Regions from separate parts of the Lysinibacillus sp. NPDC092081 genome, predicted to be linked through region 1. Evidence: riboswitches for the same ligand, from Rfam matches in the RefSeq annotation. Region 1 holds a riboswitch; the other holds the start of a gene.
What was found. A riboswitch is a leader RNA that binds a small molecule or an ion and turns the genes downstream of it on or off. The one in region 1 is predicted to bind cyclic di-GMP.

Region 1 (8,637 bases):
TATTGACTAGAATATCAATATCACCTAAATGTTTGTCCATATATTGATACATAGCTTGAACTTGCTGAGAATCCGATACATCTGCATTAAATTTCATAGCCTGTACACCAAACTTTTCTGCTTGTGCACGAACCTCTTCTGCCTCGTTGTCATCACCAATATAATTGATGAATACATTGGCTCCTTGCTCGGCAAAGCCTAAAGCAATGGCTTTGCCAATTCCTTTACTTGAACCTGTAATTAGTACATTTTTTCCTTTAAAATTAATTTCTATCATTGATCATTCTCCAATTTGAATTTTGCTACAAGTACCTGCAATTCTTCTGCTGTTTTTCCTAATGAAGAAGATGCCTCTTTCACCTCTTGCATGGTCGTCAATTGCTCTTGCGTTGCGTTTGACACATTCGACGAGAATTCAGATGACTGTTCCGCAGATTGTTTAATATTATTGACAGATGCTGCTACTTCCTCCGATGAAGCAGAAATTTGTTGAGACGCAGCAGAAATTTCGCGAATCTGACTTGCAACTTCCTCTGATGAAGCGAGAATTTCTTTAAAGATTTCCCCTACTTCGTTTGTAAACTCCATACCAGCCTTTACATCTTCTTTACCTTTTTCCATAACAGTGATGGAAGCGTTTGAATCAGCTTGGATTGTACTAATTAAATTGTATATTTCCGTTGCAGATTGTGATGATTGCTCCGCTAATCGTCTAACCTCGTCAGCAACAACTGCGAAGCCTTTTCCATGCTCTCCTGCTCTAGCAGCTTCGATTGCGGCATTCAATGCTAGTAGGTTCGTTTGATCTGCTATTGCTGTAATAAGGCTTACGATATCGCTAATTTTTTTCGTATTGATATGTAATCCGTTTATTGTTGTCCCTATTTGTTCAACAGAATCATTAATCAACTCCATTTGTGCAATGACTTGCTGAACAACATGATTTCCACGTTCTGAAGCTTGAGAAGAAGAGATAGATGATTCAGCAGCCGTATTAGCAGAGTCAGCAATTTGCTGAATGCCTGTCGCTGTTTCCTCCATAGCAGCAGCTGTTTCCTCAGTCATAACCATTGAAGCCTCAGCGTTTTGTGTAATTTCCCCCATGTCTTGAGCAATATTTGTTGAGCTGTTATATGTCTCTGTTGCATTAACAGTCAGCTGATTAGCAGCAGAAGAAACGTTATCAGATGTATGTCTAATATTTAAAATGATATGTTGTAAATTTGAAACCATCGTATTAATAGATTCAGATAAATTTCCGATTTCGTCCTTCGTTATTTCTAAATCTACATTTATTAATTCCCCATTCGCTACTTGATTTGCAGCATTTACTACTTTCTTAAGTGGTTTTAATAAACGATCAATAATTATGTAAAGTAAAACTAATAAAATTAAAATTCCAATAACAGCAATAACAATTTGTTTTACGATACTTGTTTTAATGATGGTATTTATGTAGTCAGCAGAATAATCAATACCTAATAATGCAATGAGCTTACCATTGTCATCTTTAATAGGGCTAAATACAGTTCGCCATGAACCATAAGGATCTTGGAAAATATCAGTTACCTCAGTGCTTTTATTTTTAATTGCCAATTTAGCTGTTTTTACATGTTCATCTGCTAAATCAGTAAAGATTTCACCCGCTTCATATACGTCGTTCAAATTAGAAGTATAGCCTATCGGGTTAACGCCACCCGCATCCTTCACATCCCAAATATAGCTCCAACTCATAATTCCTTGTTCTTCTTGAATCTTATCGAGTTGTTTTTGAATTTTCTTGAATTTAGCATTAGTTTCTCCCTTTTCAGTCAATAAATCTTTAATGTCATCACTATCAAGATTCATAGCTGTCAATAAACCAACACTTTTCAATTCTTGTTCTAAATCAACAGACATTCGATTGTTTAATTCTCTAATACTTTGCGTAGTAATAATAGCAATTAGAAGTAAAACAATAATAGAAACCGTTAGTAAAAGTTTGTTTTTTAATGAAACATTTTTCAACAACTTCATGATTATTACTTCCTCCTTTATCGTATTTTTGGCAAAAAAAATAACCTATTTCAAAAGAAATAGGCATCAAAGAATATGACTAGCAATATATGTACTTAACTAGTACTCCTTTGCAGCTCAGCCATCATAGTATTTATTACCTTAGACCTGTAGCTTTGCGTCTCTACCTTTCAGTAGATTTGCCCATCTTTTTCCTCCTCAAATTAACACAATGGGTAAAAGCAGTCAATATTACCAGATTAAAATACACATAATTTTTACTATTTTACTATTAGTATGAAATAAATACTATTACATATTTTTCTCGGCTTATCCACAATTCTCTTCAAAACAATTAAAAACAGCTACAACGCAATATTGTAGCTGTTACTATAATTTTAAATAATCAATTACCCCTAAATGATTATTCATATTAAAGATAGTTATTTAGTTAATGTCATGTATAAGACTGACGGTATAAATGATAAAGCAAACATACAGGAATACCACATAGATGTACGGCGTAATGAAAAACGAACTTGTTTCTTTTCTGCATAAAAAATGTCTAACATCACTGAAGCAACAACAAGTGGAATAGTAACACATGCGATAGCAACTAATAAAATGTTTAAACTAAACATAATAGCACCCCTCTGTTCGTGAACATTTATTTTCCCTCTTTGTGACAACTTTATGTCAATTTCAGTGTACACAATTCGGTCACAAATTGTCAACTACATTCGACTAAGAAAAAAGCGCTTTTTGTAGAAAATTTTTATCACGACATAGTTTTTTCATAAAACACCCCATAAACAAAGCAGCTACAAAATCGTAGCTGCTTTGTTTGTCATTATTTTATTGGCTCTTCACTCAATTTTACACTTGACTACTCAGAGAGAACGTTTTCAAGAGCGATGCCTCAGACACCCACGCTTCTTGTTAATCAAGAACAGATTTTAGTATAGATCCATTTTATTCTCTATATTTATCTGTCAGCCCTCTTAAAAAATTTCTCACAAAGCGATCGCCACATTCTTTATAGTTACGATGACTTGGATTTCTTAAAATGGCACCTAATTCGCCTTTCGAAACGCTTACGCCTCCATCATATAAAATATCGAGCATCTCCTCACTCGTTAAGCCTAACGCAATCTTCACTTTCTTTAATAGCATATTATTAGGACTCTCTTTTCCTGAAACAGGTAGTGGTCCTTCCGGCTGACCAGGCTTAGGCTTTTGAGGACCTCGTTTAAATGTAATAAATCCATTTAAAAATGCCTCTACCATTTTATTATTACATTTGATGTATTCTTCTGGTGCTTCTTCCTCATCATTAACTTTAATAAGCATGTTCAATACTTCTTCCTTCGTAAAGTCCATGCCACCTAAGTTAAAAATTTTAACCATATCTTTATTTTTGATATCTAATGCATATCTTAAACGAATTAAAATATCATTGTTCGTCATTTAAAAAACCTCCATTTTAACTGTAAAAGCGCTTCTAACAATCCTATCCTCGAAAATGAAGCATTACTCTATTATAGCAGAGACATTCACAATTTTAGTTAGCTTTCCAAAAGTTACTTTACTATAGTATTTAGAATGTGCATTTTATTTTTTAACATGTATGATTAGCTAACTCTCGACCATTCTAATCACAAGGAGGTGAGATAAATGGCTAATCGTAGTTCAAATAAGCTTCTAGTTCCTGGTGTAAATGAAGCTGTTAATCAATTGAAATATGAAATCGCACAAGAATTTAATGTACAATTAGGGCCAGAAGCCTCTTCTCGTGCAAACGGTTCAGTCGGAGGAGAAATTACAAAACGCCTCGTAGAAATGGCTGAAAAACGTTCAAAAGGTTTATTATAATAATAAATTTAAAAAGAACGAATCCCTTTTTTAAATTGGAATTCGTTCTTTCAATTTTTAACTTCTTTCAGCGGGTGTCACGGAATCGGAAAGGAGTTCTTTGTACCAGCACAAAGCCGATTCCGGACGCAATTATGCCGAGGCATAATTGATTTATTTAATTTCAACTGGTTGTAAAGCCTCGCTTGTCCCTTTTTTAAAAGTCAGCATCACGATAAAGGAAATGCAATATAAGGCTGCTAAATAGATCATTACGACCGTCATATCATAACTTTGAAGAATATAACCTACAAAGATCGGTGAAAATCCTCCAATTGCTCTACCGAAATTAAAAATCGTATTTGTAGCTGTACTTCGAATTTGCACAGGATAGAAGCTACTAATTAAAGCTCCATATCCTGCAAACATGCCGTTTGAGAAGAAGCCGACAATCGCACCACCTAATAAAATTGCGACACTTCCTGTGGCATAGGAGTATAAAAACACAGCACATGCTGAAGCAAGTAAAAAGAAACCAAAAGCACGCTTTGCTCCAAATCGATCCATAAATCGTCCAAATGTTAGCATCCCGATAATCATGCCAACTGCTGTGCTAATTGTCCAAAGTGCCGAGCTTGAAACGGATAGACCTTGAGATTTTTGCAACATAGATGGCAACCAAATCATTAAGCCATTGTAACCAGCAATTTGAACAGTTGCCATAACGATTAACGAGATTGTCGTCATCGAAGTTCGAGGCGTTTCAAATAGTTGCGCCAACTTACCTTTTTCATGTTGTTTGTTGATTTTTTTATTTTTCTGAGAAGCCAACCACTCTGGTGATTCCTCAAGATTCTTTCGCACAATGAATGCGAAAATGACAGGTAACACCCCAACAAAGAATAATGCCCTCCAACCTAAAGTCGGAAGAATAACAGCACTTAGTAACGCTGCTAAAATAACTCCGTATTGAGCACCTACACTAACATATGAAGAGGCTCTTCCTTGCTTATTCTTCGGCCAAGCCTCGGCAACAAGAGCCATACCAATGCCGTATTCGCCCCCTGCACCAAGACCAGCGATAAATCTATAAATATAAATTTGTTCAATATTTGTTGCTAATCCAGTTAAAGCTGTACCAAGCGCAAACAACAAGACGGTATAAGTAAATACTTTTACCCGCCCATACTTATCAGCTAAAACCCCGAAAATAATACCGCCCAACAGCATACCAATATTCGTTACGGAAGAAATCAATCCACCCGTTGCAAAATCAATGTTAAATTCTGAAATAATCATTGTCATCGCAAAGGAAATAAACATAATGTCCATTCCTTCCAACGTTAAACCAGCTACTGACGCTACCACTGTTTTCTTACGATAATCCATTCATACAATCCTCCAGTTTCATTGTTAAAAATCTCTTTTAGCCTATTTGAGGGAATGGATTACACAATTCTTTTTCCATTCTCTTTTGAAGCCTCACAGGACTCCCTTTAAAAGAGGTATAATTGGCAAAATAAAAGCCCTTCTGTCACAGAGGACAAAAGGGCATGCGAAAACAAAGATATTGTTAGCTTAAAAATATCATGTAGCCCTTTTCAGCCTCTCTGGACCGTATTAAAGGAAATTTATTTCGTTCATTTATATCGTTCTACATTTTATAAGATTATTATTGAAAAAGCAATCTATTTTTAAGAAAAGAGATAAAAACCATCGAAGGTAAATTGAGATCACCCCTAAAAGTTAGACAGTAAAGTGGTTTGGGATGAACATCGAATTGTGTTTTGATGCTAATTTTTAATATCACGCTTCCGAAAACCAATAAAGCTGATAATCATTAATCCTACCCCAATTGCACTTAATAGGAATAATGGCATAAAAGTTGCTTCCTCTATAGGTACATGCGGAACATGACCAAATGGAGATAGCTTTCCTAACCAATTAGGAAATTGAATCAAGTTTCCTAAATATAGGACAATAAATGAATACATTAAATAAAACCAAATCAAATGGGTAAGCCTTGGTGAAAATCCATTAAGTACTGCAGTGATACCAATCATGACAAGTATTGCCGGGTAAAATACAAGAGCTGAGCTGTAAACCATGCTGAATTTGAGACCATGTTCTACAACTGCTGTACCAGCTGCCCATAGACCAATTGCGCTAAGGGAAATCATCACAAAACTATTCACAATTGCTAGGATTAAGTATGATCCAATTAGCTTAGTCCTCGATACAGCCCTACCTAATAAATGCTCTAGACGCCCCTTTTTTTCTTCGCCACGAAGTCTATTCATAGCCAAAACAGGGGGGATTGTTGCTATTAGGGAAATAATCATCATTAATGTCGGAATAAATTGTTCAACTAAGGAAGCGCCTTCTGCTTGCTGCAACAATTGTTGATACAATTCATTTCCTTTTAAAAAAGATTCCAAATCACCAAATATAGATCCATAAGAAGCACCAAGTATAAATAAGCCAATTGCCCATGCAATAAAGCCTGTTCGCTGTAATCGAAATGCTAGACCAATTGGGCTTTGTAAAAGGCGAGATGCATTACTTTTCCCTGGTTTGGATGCTATGAATCCTTGTTCTAAATCGCGAATACTATTTAGGTAAATTGCAATTATAAATAATAGGATAGAAAAAACCAGCATTAATAATATTGGCCCCCAATTATTAGATGAATATACTTCTGCTTTTGATACCCATCCTAATGGAGAAAGCCATGATAATTCTGCATTACTTATATCAGTGATAGCTCGAGAAAGATAAGCAAGTAGTAGTACTGCAACCGACCATCCAATCGTACCTCGGGAGCTTTCTGAAAGTTGAGCAAAAATCGCTGTCACTCCTACAAAAATAAACCCCGTTCCGCCTAACGCAGCACCATAAAGTAAGGATCCTTCTAAATCCATACTTTCAATCCCCAGTACATATAATCCAAAGCCTATAAATAATGCTAAAACAATAAATGCACCACTTGCTACAATAAATGATGCATTTAGGTAAGAAAGGCGCCCTGTTGGTAAAGAGCGAATCATTTCAATGAGACCATCTTCTTCATCTGCTCTTGTATGTCGTGTGACAAGTAAAATAGCCATTAAACCAACAATTACCGCAGTTATAATGAGCATTTGATGCGCTGTCATTGCACCAATCGTATAATTTTTTAGATCACCAGTTCCTACCATTGCCGTTATTGCGGGATTAGCCATTGTTTCAGTAACGGTATCTCTATCCTGTTGCGTTTTATATAAACTTTCAAAAGCAGGAGGTACGATTAATGTGAGCAACGTTATTCCAACTATCCATAATGAAACTCTTGTTCTATCTAGACGGAAAATTAATCGAGATAGTTGACCTGTATTCGCAAATCTATTTTGATTCATTAATGGACACCTCCTGTTTCTTTCCCTTCTGCATTATTTTTGCTTTCATAGTGACGCATAAATAAATCTTCCAGAGTAGGTGGTGCACTTTCCAATTTTACAATTCCAAATTGACTAATATGTCTGATGGCACTGTCCAGTTCTTCCGTATCAACTTGAAAGGTCAAACCTTGATTAGTTTCTTTTATATCATGTATTCCTTGTAACTTACTTAATGATGAAATAGGTTTCTTTGTCTCAACAAGGATATGTGTTCTTGTTAAGTGGCGAAGTTCATTTAACGATCCGGTTTCTATTATTTTTCCTTGTCGAATAATTCCCACTCTATCACACAATTTTTCTACTTCAGAAAGGATATGACTTGAAAGAAGCACACTTTTCCCTTTATTTTTAACCTCCATAACACACTCCTGAAAAACTTGTTCCATCAGCGGATCAAGGCCCGAGGTTGGTTCATCTAAAATATACAAATCTGCATCTGATGAAAATGCCGCAATTAATGCAACCTTTTGTCGGTTTCCCTTAGAATACGTTCGGCATTTCTTTGTTGGATCTAAATCAAATTTTTTTATTAATTCTTCTCGTTTGCTTTTATTATTGGTTCCCCGTAATTTAACAAATAAATCAATTACCTCTCCACCTGTTAAATTAGGCCATAAATTGACATCACCTGGTACATAAGCCAACCTCTTATGGATTTCCACTGCTTCATGCCAAGCATCTTTACCAAATAATTCAACTTCTCCATCTGTTGCCTTTAAAATACCAAGTAATACCCGTATCGTCGTTGATTTGCCAGCACCATTAGGACCAATGAATCCAAAAACTTCCCCACTCCGCACCTCAAAATTAACGCCATCTAAAGCTGTAACCTTCCCAAACTTCTTCGTTAAATTTCTAACTTCCAACACGCTCATGATCCATCCCCCTTATTTGTAAAAACTATATTTCAGGATTTTGGAATATTTTTCCCATTCTTCGAGATACTCCTCCCTAACTTCTTCAAAGCTGTTTAATTGATTAATTACTTTTTCCCCAAATCCGAACATTGTCCAATTAAGAATATCAATCGCTTTTTGAATATCGATGTCCTCACGAAATTTAGAGTAGTCTATATTGTCATATATTTTTGTAACTCCCTCTTCGAAAATAGAATTAACTTTTTGTTTAATATCCTCCTTCACTTCATCAGATTCCTCATGGACTGAAGAAAAAAGAAAATCAAATACCTGGGGGAATTTTCTTTGTATATGCAATTTTTTTAATCCTAATTTCTCAATTTTTATAAATATATCTGTTTCATTCAAATCTATATGCTCATAAATTTTCTCAATGACTTGAATAGAGTATTCAATTAAATATAAATAAAGATCTTTTTTACTTTTAAAATAATTAA
Region 2 (8,637 bases), on a different contig from region 1:
ATGAATATTAGCAGGTTGATCTTGCCTATAAGAAGCCCCTTTCAGTACTAAAACTTAGTTGGAGGGAGATAATTCGAACCGCGTATAAAAGTGTACTAAAAATTAAAGGGAGGAGTACCGTGAAGAAAATTAAAAGAAATATATTACTGAATCCCGGACCTGCTACTACAACAGATACGGTTAAATACGCACAAGTGGTACCTGATATTTGCCCTCGTGAAGATGACTTCAGCCAATTATTGCAATTTGTTACTGCTGAAATTACTAGTTTAGTTTCAGAAGAGAATCAATATACAACCGTTTTATTCGGTGGTTCAGGTACTGCTGCTGTGGAGTCAATCTTGAGTTCAGTAATGACTGATGGGGTTTTAGTAATCATTAATAACGGAGCCTATGGAAAAAGAATATGTGAAATTGCAGAAGCTTATCAGCTGGATTGGATTGAGTTTTTAAGTCCACCCGATCAACCGATTAAATTAGATCAGTTACATTCATTCATTCAAAAAATCCCACGAAAAGTTTCTTTTCTAGCTGTCGTGCATAATGAAACAACAACGGGATTATTAAATGATATAGAATCGATTGGCTCCATTTGTGAAGAAAATGAGATTAATATGATGGTAGATGCAATGAGTTCGTTTGCGGCTATTCCTATTAATATGAGTAAAATGAATATAAGTTATTTGGCGGCTAGTTCCAATAAAAACCTTCAAGGAATGGCAGGAGTCTCTTTTGTTATAGCTAAAAAAAGCGAACTAGAAAAAGGAAAAACAAAAAAGCCGACAAATTATTACTTGAATCTTTATTCTCAATATACCCATTTCATCGAGACGGGTCAGATGCGTTTTACTCCGCCTGTACAAACTATCTATGCGCTAAAACAAGCGATTGTAGAATTAAAAGCAGAAGGAATGGAAGAAAGATATGAGCGATACTCTAAATGTTGGGAAACCTTAATAGAAGGCCTCTCTAGACTTGGTTTAAACTATCTCGTCCCCGTCGAGCACCATTCAAAGATTATTACAGCAATAGTAGAGCCCGAAAGTGAAAAGTATAATTTTAAAGAAATGCATGATTATTTTTATGCTAACGGAATAACGATATATCCTGGAAAACTTTATCAATTAAATTCTTTTAGGGTAGCCAACATTGGTGATATTAGCAAAGATGATATCGAGCTCTTTTTAACTTTATTAGAAGAATATCTTCAAACCTGAATTATTCACGGAACAGTGGAAAACCTACAACTTATGTAGGTGATATTAATAAATTATTTTTAATGCTTTTCCTTGCTCAACTAATGGGGGTGCTTTAGTTGAAGATTCATATTCCGGAAAAATCAATCTTTATTAAAAAAATGATTAACGATAAACAGGTAAAACCTCGTATTTTGATCAAACTTTGTTCAAAATACGAGGCTTATTCTTTTATCCATTTTAATCAATCTTTTTTCAAAAGCTACAGAGGATGGGCGAATTCTTGCGGATCAGCGTCACAGATGAGCCCATGGAGTGAGCCAATAGCGTAAAGGCATCACGTCCTACGATAACGCCCAGCTGGAACGGAAATTACCCTCGTTTTGCCTAAGAGGTGTACTTTTTAATTTACGCCAAGGAGTAATTGATATTCCTTCCTAAAAATAGTGTAGTTCCTATAAGCGAATTATTTCAACTCTTTAGACGTTGTGCTAAAATAATACATATACTATAACGTGGAAAAACACGTAAACTAAGGGAGTCCTACAACATGACAAGTCGTTTAGTAGAAGAGTTTTTTGAGCTCGTACAAATCGATTCAGAAACAAAACATGAAGAAGTAATTGCGCCGATTTTAATCGACAAATTAACAGCGCTTGGTTTTACAGTAGAACAAGATGATGCACATACTCGTAATGGGCATGGAGCAGGTAATATACTTGCTACGCTAAAGGGTTCATTAGATATCGAACCAATTTATTTTACTTCTCATATGGATACAGTTGTCCCAGGTAAAGGGATTAAACCATCTCTTCGTGAAGATGGCTATATCGTTTCAGATGGTACAACTATTTTAGGTGCTGATGACAAAGCTGGTCTCGCCGCATTATTTGAAATGGTTAAACGCTTAAAAGAGCAAAATATTGAACATGGTGATATCGAATTTATTATTACAGCTGGCGAGGAAAGTGGACTCGTTGGCGCTAAAGAGTTAGATCCATCTAAAATTAAAGCAAAGTATGGCTTTGCTGTAGACAGTGATGGTAAAGTAGGAGGAATTGTAACAGCAGCTCCATTCCAAGCGAAAATTTCCGTTAAAATAATTGGGAAAACAGCGCACGCTGGTGTTGCTCCAGAAAAAGGAATTTCAGCGATTACGGTTGCTTCAAAATGTATTGCAAAAATGAAGCTAGGTCGATTAGATGAAGAAACAACAGCAAATATTGGTCGTTTTGAAGGTGGTCAGGCAACAAATATTGTGTGTGATGAAGTAACGATTCTTGCAGAAGCTCGTTCAATCGACAAAGCGAAGCTAGATGCACAGACTAAGCATATGCAGGAGACGTTTGAGCAAGTTGCTGCTTCATTAGGAGCAAAGGCTGAAGTTGAAGTGAAGCTAATGTATCCTGGATTCCGTGTAACAGAATCAGATAAAGTTGTTCAAGTGGCAATGGCAGCTGTTCACAACATCGATCGCACACCAAAGCTTGGTATTTCAGGTGGAGGCTCCGATGCTAATGTTATTGCGGGCTTTGGCATCCCTACAGTAAATCTTTCTGTTGGGTACGAGGACATTCATACAACAAATGAAAAAATCCCAGTAACAGAATTAGAAAAATTAGCAGATTTACTTGTTGAAATCGTAAAAGAGTCTGCGCAAAAATAACAACAGAATCGAAGGATGTGACCGCATGGAAAGTGTAAAGGCAGTAGTTTTTGCTTGTGGTACAGAGGAATATGCAGTGCCTGTGGAACAAGCGATTTCGATTGAAAAGTTAGAGCAAGTAACACCAATTCCTCATTTGCCTAATTATCTTCTAGGCTTCACAAGAATTCGTGGCGAGCTTGTCCCTGTGCTTGATTTTGAGCGTATTCTTTATAATCGTTCTTCTAATGCTGCAACAGCACGGATTATAGTGTTGAACACGGATGTTGTGAATTATGGATTACTTGTAACAGAAGCTCGTGAAATTCTTGATTTTGATGAGTCAGTATTAAAGCAAATGGGACTTGTCAATTATTCAAAAACACGCTACTTTACAGCTGTGGCTAATCTTGAAAATCGCATGATCACATACGTAGACCCGAAAATACTTGTAAATTCATTAGAAGGTATACGTGAAATTATTAATTATTTACACAAAATGCTTGAAAATGAAAAAGAAAATGTAGAGGCATAAGTTTTTGTAGGATTAAATAATTCAACACTTCATGTTGATGTTTTAGACAGAATTACAAATATGTGATTCTGTCTTTCTTCTTTTTAAGCGGTTTCCCAACAGTAAAAGGAAAATGAATACTCGATGTCGAATTTTAAACTTATTACCAAAACGTGTGGTTGATTTCCGTTCCGACTGATCGCTTTCCTGGGGACGTCGTGGCAACATGTGAAAATTATGAGTAAATATAAGACTTTGATTTTGTGTACATAACAAACAAGCATAATTATGAATATATCTATAGTATAAATACGTAAATATTAATAAGGGGAGGTATTTGTCATATGGATTCAAAGAAAACGGAAACACCTGAAGAAAAAAGAGAGCGTTTAAAACAAAGTGAATTAAAAAACAATCCTACTGGTTCTTTAAACGATGGAATAAATAGGGGAATTAGCGGAAATTTAAATGGTATGGGTTGGAAAGAGACAGTGGTATTAGTTTTAGTGTTATTTATAGGATACATTACATACAAATTGTTTTTCAGTTAAAGATATCGAAAGAAATCTTTAACTAATTTTGCATTTCATAATTCTCAATGGCTACACTTACATCTTCACTATCATCCATTCAATATGTTCACCTTCATAATTACTTCTACGTTTTATTCTAATATAGTAAAAATAACCTGTATTCTTATTATCTTATTTGAAAGTTATCAATAAAATTATGCGTTTTACCTACAGACATATTCATTCTAACATCGTATTATGTAAGGTAAGAAAACTACTGAAAAAGGCAAACTTCACCGAAAGGGAAGGACGCAAAGCCATGAGTCTAAACACTATTGTAGTGCATGATTGTCAGGTTGCCAGGTTCCGTTCTATGAGCCTCGGCAAATAGAATGGAGATGTAATCATATGGTAAGTCGTTCACTATCAAAAGCAATCATTGTTTTTATAGTAGCAATTGTAAGTACGCTAGGATCAACAATGGGAAAGGTAGACGCAATGGCCATGCAAGATAAGGCTACTTGGTTATGGGATACGACAAAGATTGTCGAAGATGAATCAGGAGTACTCTTATTTTTAGAAAGCAAACATATTAATAAATTATATTTACAAATTAATAGTGATATAGCAAGTAACTATTACAAAAGTTTTATCGATAAAGCAACGGCAAAAGGGATAAAAGTCTATGCGTTGGATGGTTCTGCAAGTTGGGTTTCAGCAGAGGGCTATGAAATGCAGGATCAGCTGTTTGATTGGTTACATACATATAATGAAAATGCAGCAGCAACAGAGCAATTTTCTGGAGTTCATCTTGATGTAGAGCCCTATTTAAATAGTGGTTGGAACTCGAACCAAGTAAAAACGATTGAATCCTATCAAGCGCTTCTTACTCGAGCGAAAGGGGATACAGATCGATTACACTTGCCATTGGAGGTTGATATGCCATTTTGGTTTGATGAAATTACATACAAAAACCAATTTGGTAAAGGTTTATTAGCTGAATGGGTGATTGACCAAGTGGAAAGTGTTTCGATAATGGCTTATCGAGATACTGCTAAAGACATTATTAATATTGTTGAACATGAAATAAACTATGCAAAAAAAGTAAAAAAATCAATTGTTATTGGTGTGGAAACAGGAGCCTCTGATGAAGGGAATAATATTACCTTCTATGATGATGGAAAAGCCTATATGAATAAACAGTTAGCACAAGTTCATCAACATTATGCCAATAAAAAAGGTTATAATGGTTTTGCCATTCATCATGTTGATAGTTGGATGAATATGCATCCATAAAAAAATCCTCTCCAGCATTAAGTTGGAGAGGATTTTCTTTGCCTTATGAAAGTCGGCCGCTATAGTCTTCAAATTTAAATTCACGAATAACTTTAATGCCTTCTTCATCGTTATAAGAAACGATGGATGGAAGATTTACACCATTAAACATATGATTTTTCACCATTGAGTAATGCGCCATATCTGTAAATACTAGACGATCGCCCGGCTGCAAAGGTTGTTTGAATGAATAATCACCTATTACATCGCCAGCAAGACATGTAAGTCCTCCAAGGCGATATGTGTATGCAAGCTCATTTGGTTGACCAGAACCGATAATCATTGGGCGGTATGGCATTTCTAGAACATCTGGCATATGGCAAGTCGCCGATGTATCTAAAATTGCTAGGTCCATACCGTTTTTCTGTACATCAAGAACAGTTGCTACTAAATAACCTGTATTAAGTGCCACAGCTTCACCTGGCTCTAAATAGACGAGAAGGTTATACTTGTCTTGAATGTAATTAATGATATTCACAAGCTTTTCTACATCGTAATCCTCACGAGTAATATGGTGACCTCCACCAAAGTTTAACCATTTCATTTGATGTAAGACATCACCAAATTTTTCTTCGACAACTTTTATAATACGCTCTAACGTATCAGAGTTTTGCTCACACATTGCATGGAAGTGTAAGCCATCAATACCGTCAAGCTGTGACTTGTCGAAGTTGGCTATTGTTGTGCCAAGACGAGAATTCGTGTAGCAAGGGTCGTAAAGTGCTGTTTCAATTTCTGAGTACTCAGGATTGATACGAATACCACATTCAATTGTTTTACCAGCAGATTTTACTTTGTCCTTATATTGATTCCATTGGTTAAATGAATTAAACACAATATGATCAACATAGCCAAGAAGTTCGTCCATTTCATGTTCCACGTAAGCTGGTGCATAGACATGAACTTCTTTACCCATTTTTTCATAGCCGAGTTGAGCTTCAAATAATGAGCTGGACGTAATTCCTGCTAAATATTCACCCACTAATGGGAATGTTGAATGCATTGAAAACCCTTTTAGGGCAAGTAAAATACGGCAGCCTGTGTGATCTTGAATCGATTTTAAAAGTTCTAGATTTTTTGTTAATAATCGTTCATCCACTATGTAAGAAGGGGATGGAACTTTTGAGAAATCAATTGGCTTCATCGACTTAATTCCTTTACATCTAACTCAAGGTCAAGTAATTCTGGATTATGGCTTTCTTGCCATGGTAGACCCCATTTATTTAGTGCATCCATAAATGGATCTGGATTGAAATCTTCGACATTCCAAACGCCAGGTTTACGCCATTGACCGTTCATCACAAGCATTGCACCAATCATTGCTGGTACACCAGTTGTGTAGGAAATTGCCTGTGAACCAACCTCGTTATAGCATTCCTCGTGGTCACACACATTGTACACATAATAAGTTTTTTCCTTACCATCTTTTAGACCACGAATAATACAACCGATGTTAGTTTTTCCTTTTGTACGTGGCCCAAGTGATGCTGGATCAGGTAGTACAGCTTTAAGGAAGTGAATTGGTTGAATCATTTGTCCTTCAAATTCAATAGGCTCGATAGAAGTCATACCAACATTCTCTAATACTTTTAAATGTGTTAAGTATTTTTCAGAGAATGTCATCCAGAAACGGATTTGCTTTAAGCCTTTAATGTTTTTAGCAAGTGATTCTAGTTCTTCATGGTATAAAAGGTAAATATCTTTTGGTCCGATTTCTGGTAAGTTATAAACCTCTTTTTTCTCAAGTGGTGCAGTTTCAACCCACTCGCCTTCTTTCCAGTAACGACCATTCGCAGTAATTTCACGAATGTTGATTTCTGGGTTGAAGTTTGTTGCGAAATGGTAACCGTGATCACCAGCATTTGCATCCACTATATCTATATAGTGGATTTCATCAAATTCATGTTTTTGTGCATGAGCTGTGAAAACGCCCGTTACACCTGGGTCAAAACCGCTACCAAGTAAAGCAGTTAAGCCAGCTTTTTCGAACTTCTCTTTATAAGCCCATTGCCATTTATATTCAAATTTTGCCGTTTCAGGTGGCTCGTAGTTTGCAGTATCCACATAGTGTACACCTGTCGCTAAGCAAGCATCCATAATCGTTAAGTCTTGATAAGGTAGTGCTACATTAATAACAACTTCTGGTCCGAAAGCTTTAATAAGCTCAATAACCTCTTCCGTATTGTCTGCGTCTACCTGTGCAGTATGAATCTTTGTTTTTCCGCCGTCTAGTTTTTCTTTTAGAGCGTCACATTTTGAAACAGTTCTACTTGCGATACAAATCTCCTCAAATACGTCCGAATTTTGAACACACTTGTGTACCACAACACTGGCTACTCCGCCAGCTCCTATAATCAATGCTTTACCCAATTGTCTACCCCCAAATTCAAATAAGTATTGTCAAACAAGCTGATTATACAGAAAATTGAATTACTACTCAATCATTCTTTTTAAATTTTCTACAAAATTTTTTATTTTTCAACAACAATAAGTCGAATTCATTGAGGAATACCACGAAAAAAGGAGCTTTTCGTGAAAAAAATCCCTTAACTACTGAAGTAGAAAAGGGGAAAATCATTTTTTGTTCAACGTTTGAAGAAATTTAAGGTCACTTCAAAACTGTAGTTTTAAGTCCCCGAGTTATTTAGAAAAACGATTCGATATTTGTTGTTTTTCATCCCCCCATAAATAAAAAAAGATCAGTAGTGATGTGCTTAAAAACCCCATCACAAGGGCATATGTGCTGAGGGCAACATCCACTTGACTTTGCATAGCATAAATGAAAATAGTTCCTAGTGTTAACAAATTTCCAAGAAAAAGCGATACAAAATGAAATCGTCTATTCATAGCACAAGCCCCCTATATATAGTTTACACGCTCTCAAAAAATGAAAATGCACTTCAATTATCTCATAATTCAGAACTTTAACCAACGTTTTTTAATCTGGGGATTACCGTCACAGATGAGGAGGCGGAAAGTCATGTCTTAGCGGCGGAAAACTACGGTCAAGCGGCGAAAAGCCATGTCTTAGCGGCGGAAAACTACGGTCAAGCGGCGAAAAGCCATGTCTTAGCGGCGGAAAATCACAGTCAAGCAGCGGAAAAGCATGCCGAAGCGACGAAACTCCATGCCGAACAACGGGAGTCAGGCTGCTCATCTGGCGCCCCAAGGAAAACGCCCTGTCGCAACGGAAATCAATCCTCGCTGTGTGAAGAACCACAAGGTGAACAAACTTTTATTTATCATGTGGTTTGATGATTCAGCTTTAAATTAAAAGAATTATAGAAAAATTATTGCTATTTAGTTTGTTTTAGATTGAAAGATGGTAAAATACCTATAAGACTTTTCTTTTGGTGAAGGTGAGGATTTAAATAGTGATCAAACAGTTTGATGAGCAAGTCCAACAAATAAATGAATTATTTTTAAACGGTCATG

Region 2: linked by a shared signal. The riboswitch ahead of ACIQLB_RS15515 (amidase) and the one ahead of ACIQLB_RS21040 (methyl-accepting chemotaxis protein) in region 1 are both predicted to bind cyclic di-GMP.

What each region holds. Positions count from the first base shown of each region.
Region 1 is NZ_JBIVRU010000021.1:32,804-41,440, forward strand. It holds gene ACIQLB_RS21035 (SDR family NAD(P)-dependent oxidoreductase) at 1-277, opposite strand, end outside; gene ACIQLB_RS21040 (methyl-accepting chemotaxis protein) at 274-2,016, opposite strand; cyclic di-GMP riboswitch class I at 2,125-2,210, opposite strand; gene ACIQLB_RS21045 (hypothetical protein) at 2,439-2,636, opposite strand; gene ACIQLB_RS21050 (YehS family protein) at 2,968-3,462, opposite strand; gene ACIQLB_RS21055 (alpha/beta-type small acid-soluble spore protein) at 3,670-3,867, shown strand; gene ACIQLB_RS21060 (MFS transporter) at 4,021-5,235, opposite strand; gene ACIQLB_RS21065 (ABC transporter permease) at 5,640-7,241, opposite strand; gene ACIQLB_RS21070 (ABC transporter ATP-binding protein) at 7,241-8,158, opposite strand; gene ACIQLB_RS21075 (TetR/AcrR family transcriptional regulator) at 8,171-8,637, opposite strand, start outside.
Region 2 is NZ_JBIVRU010000010.1:117,244-125,880, forward strand. It holds gene ACIQLB_RS15495 (2-aminoethylphosphonate aminotransferase) at 120-1,217, shown strand; gene ACIQLB_RS15500 (M20/M25/M40 family metallo-hydrolase) at 1,747-2,862, shown strand; gene ACIQLB_RS15505 (chemotaxis protein CheW) at 2,888-3,376, shown strand; gene ACIQLB_RS15510 (DUF6366 family protein) at 3,700-3,906, shown strand; cyclic di-GMP riboswitch class I at 4,143-4,231, shown strand; gene ACIQLB_RS15515 (amidase) at 4,276-5,163, shown strand; gene nspC (carboxynorspermidine decarboxylase) at 5,207-6,346, opposite strand; gene ACIQLB_RS15525 (saccharopine dehydrogenase family protein) at 6,343-7,572, opposite strand; gene ACIQLB_RS15530 (hypothetical protein) at 7,843-8,049, opposite strand; gene ACIQLB_RS15535 (tetratricopeptide repeat protein) at 8,577-8,637, shown strand, end outside.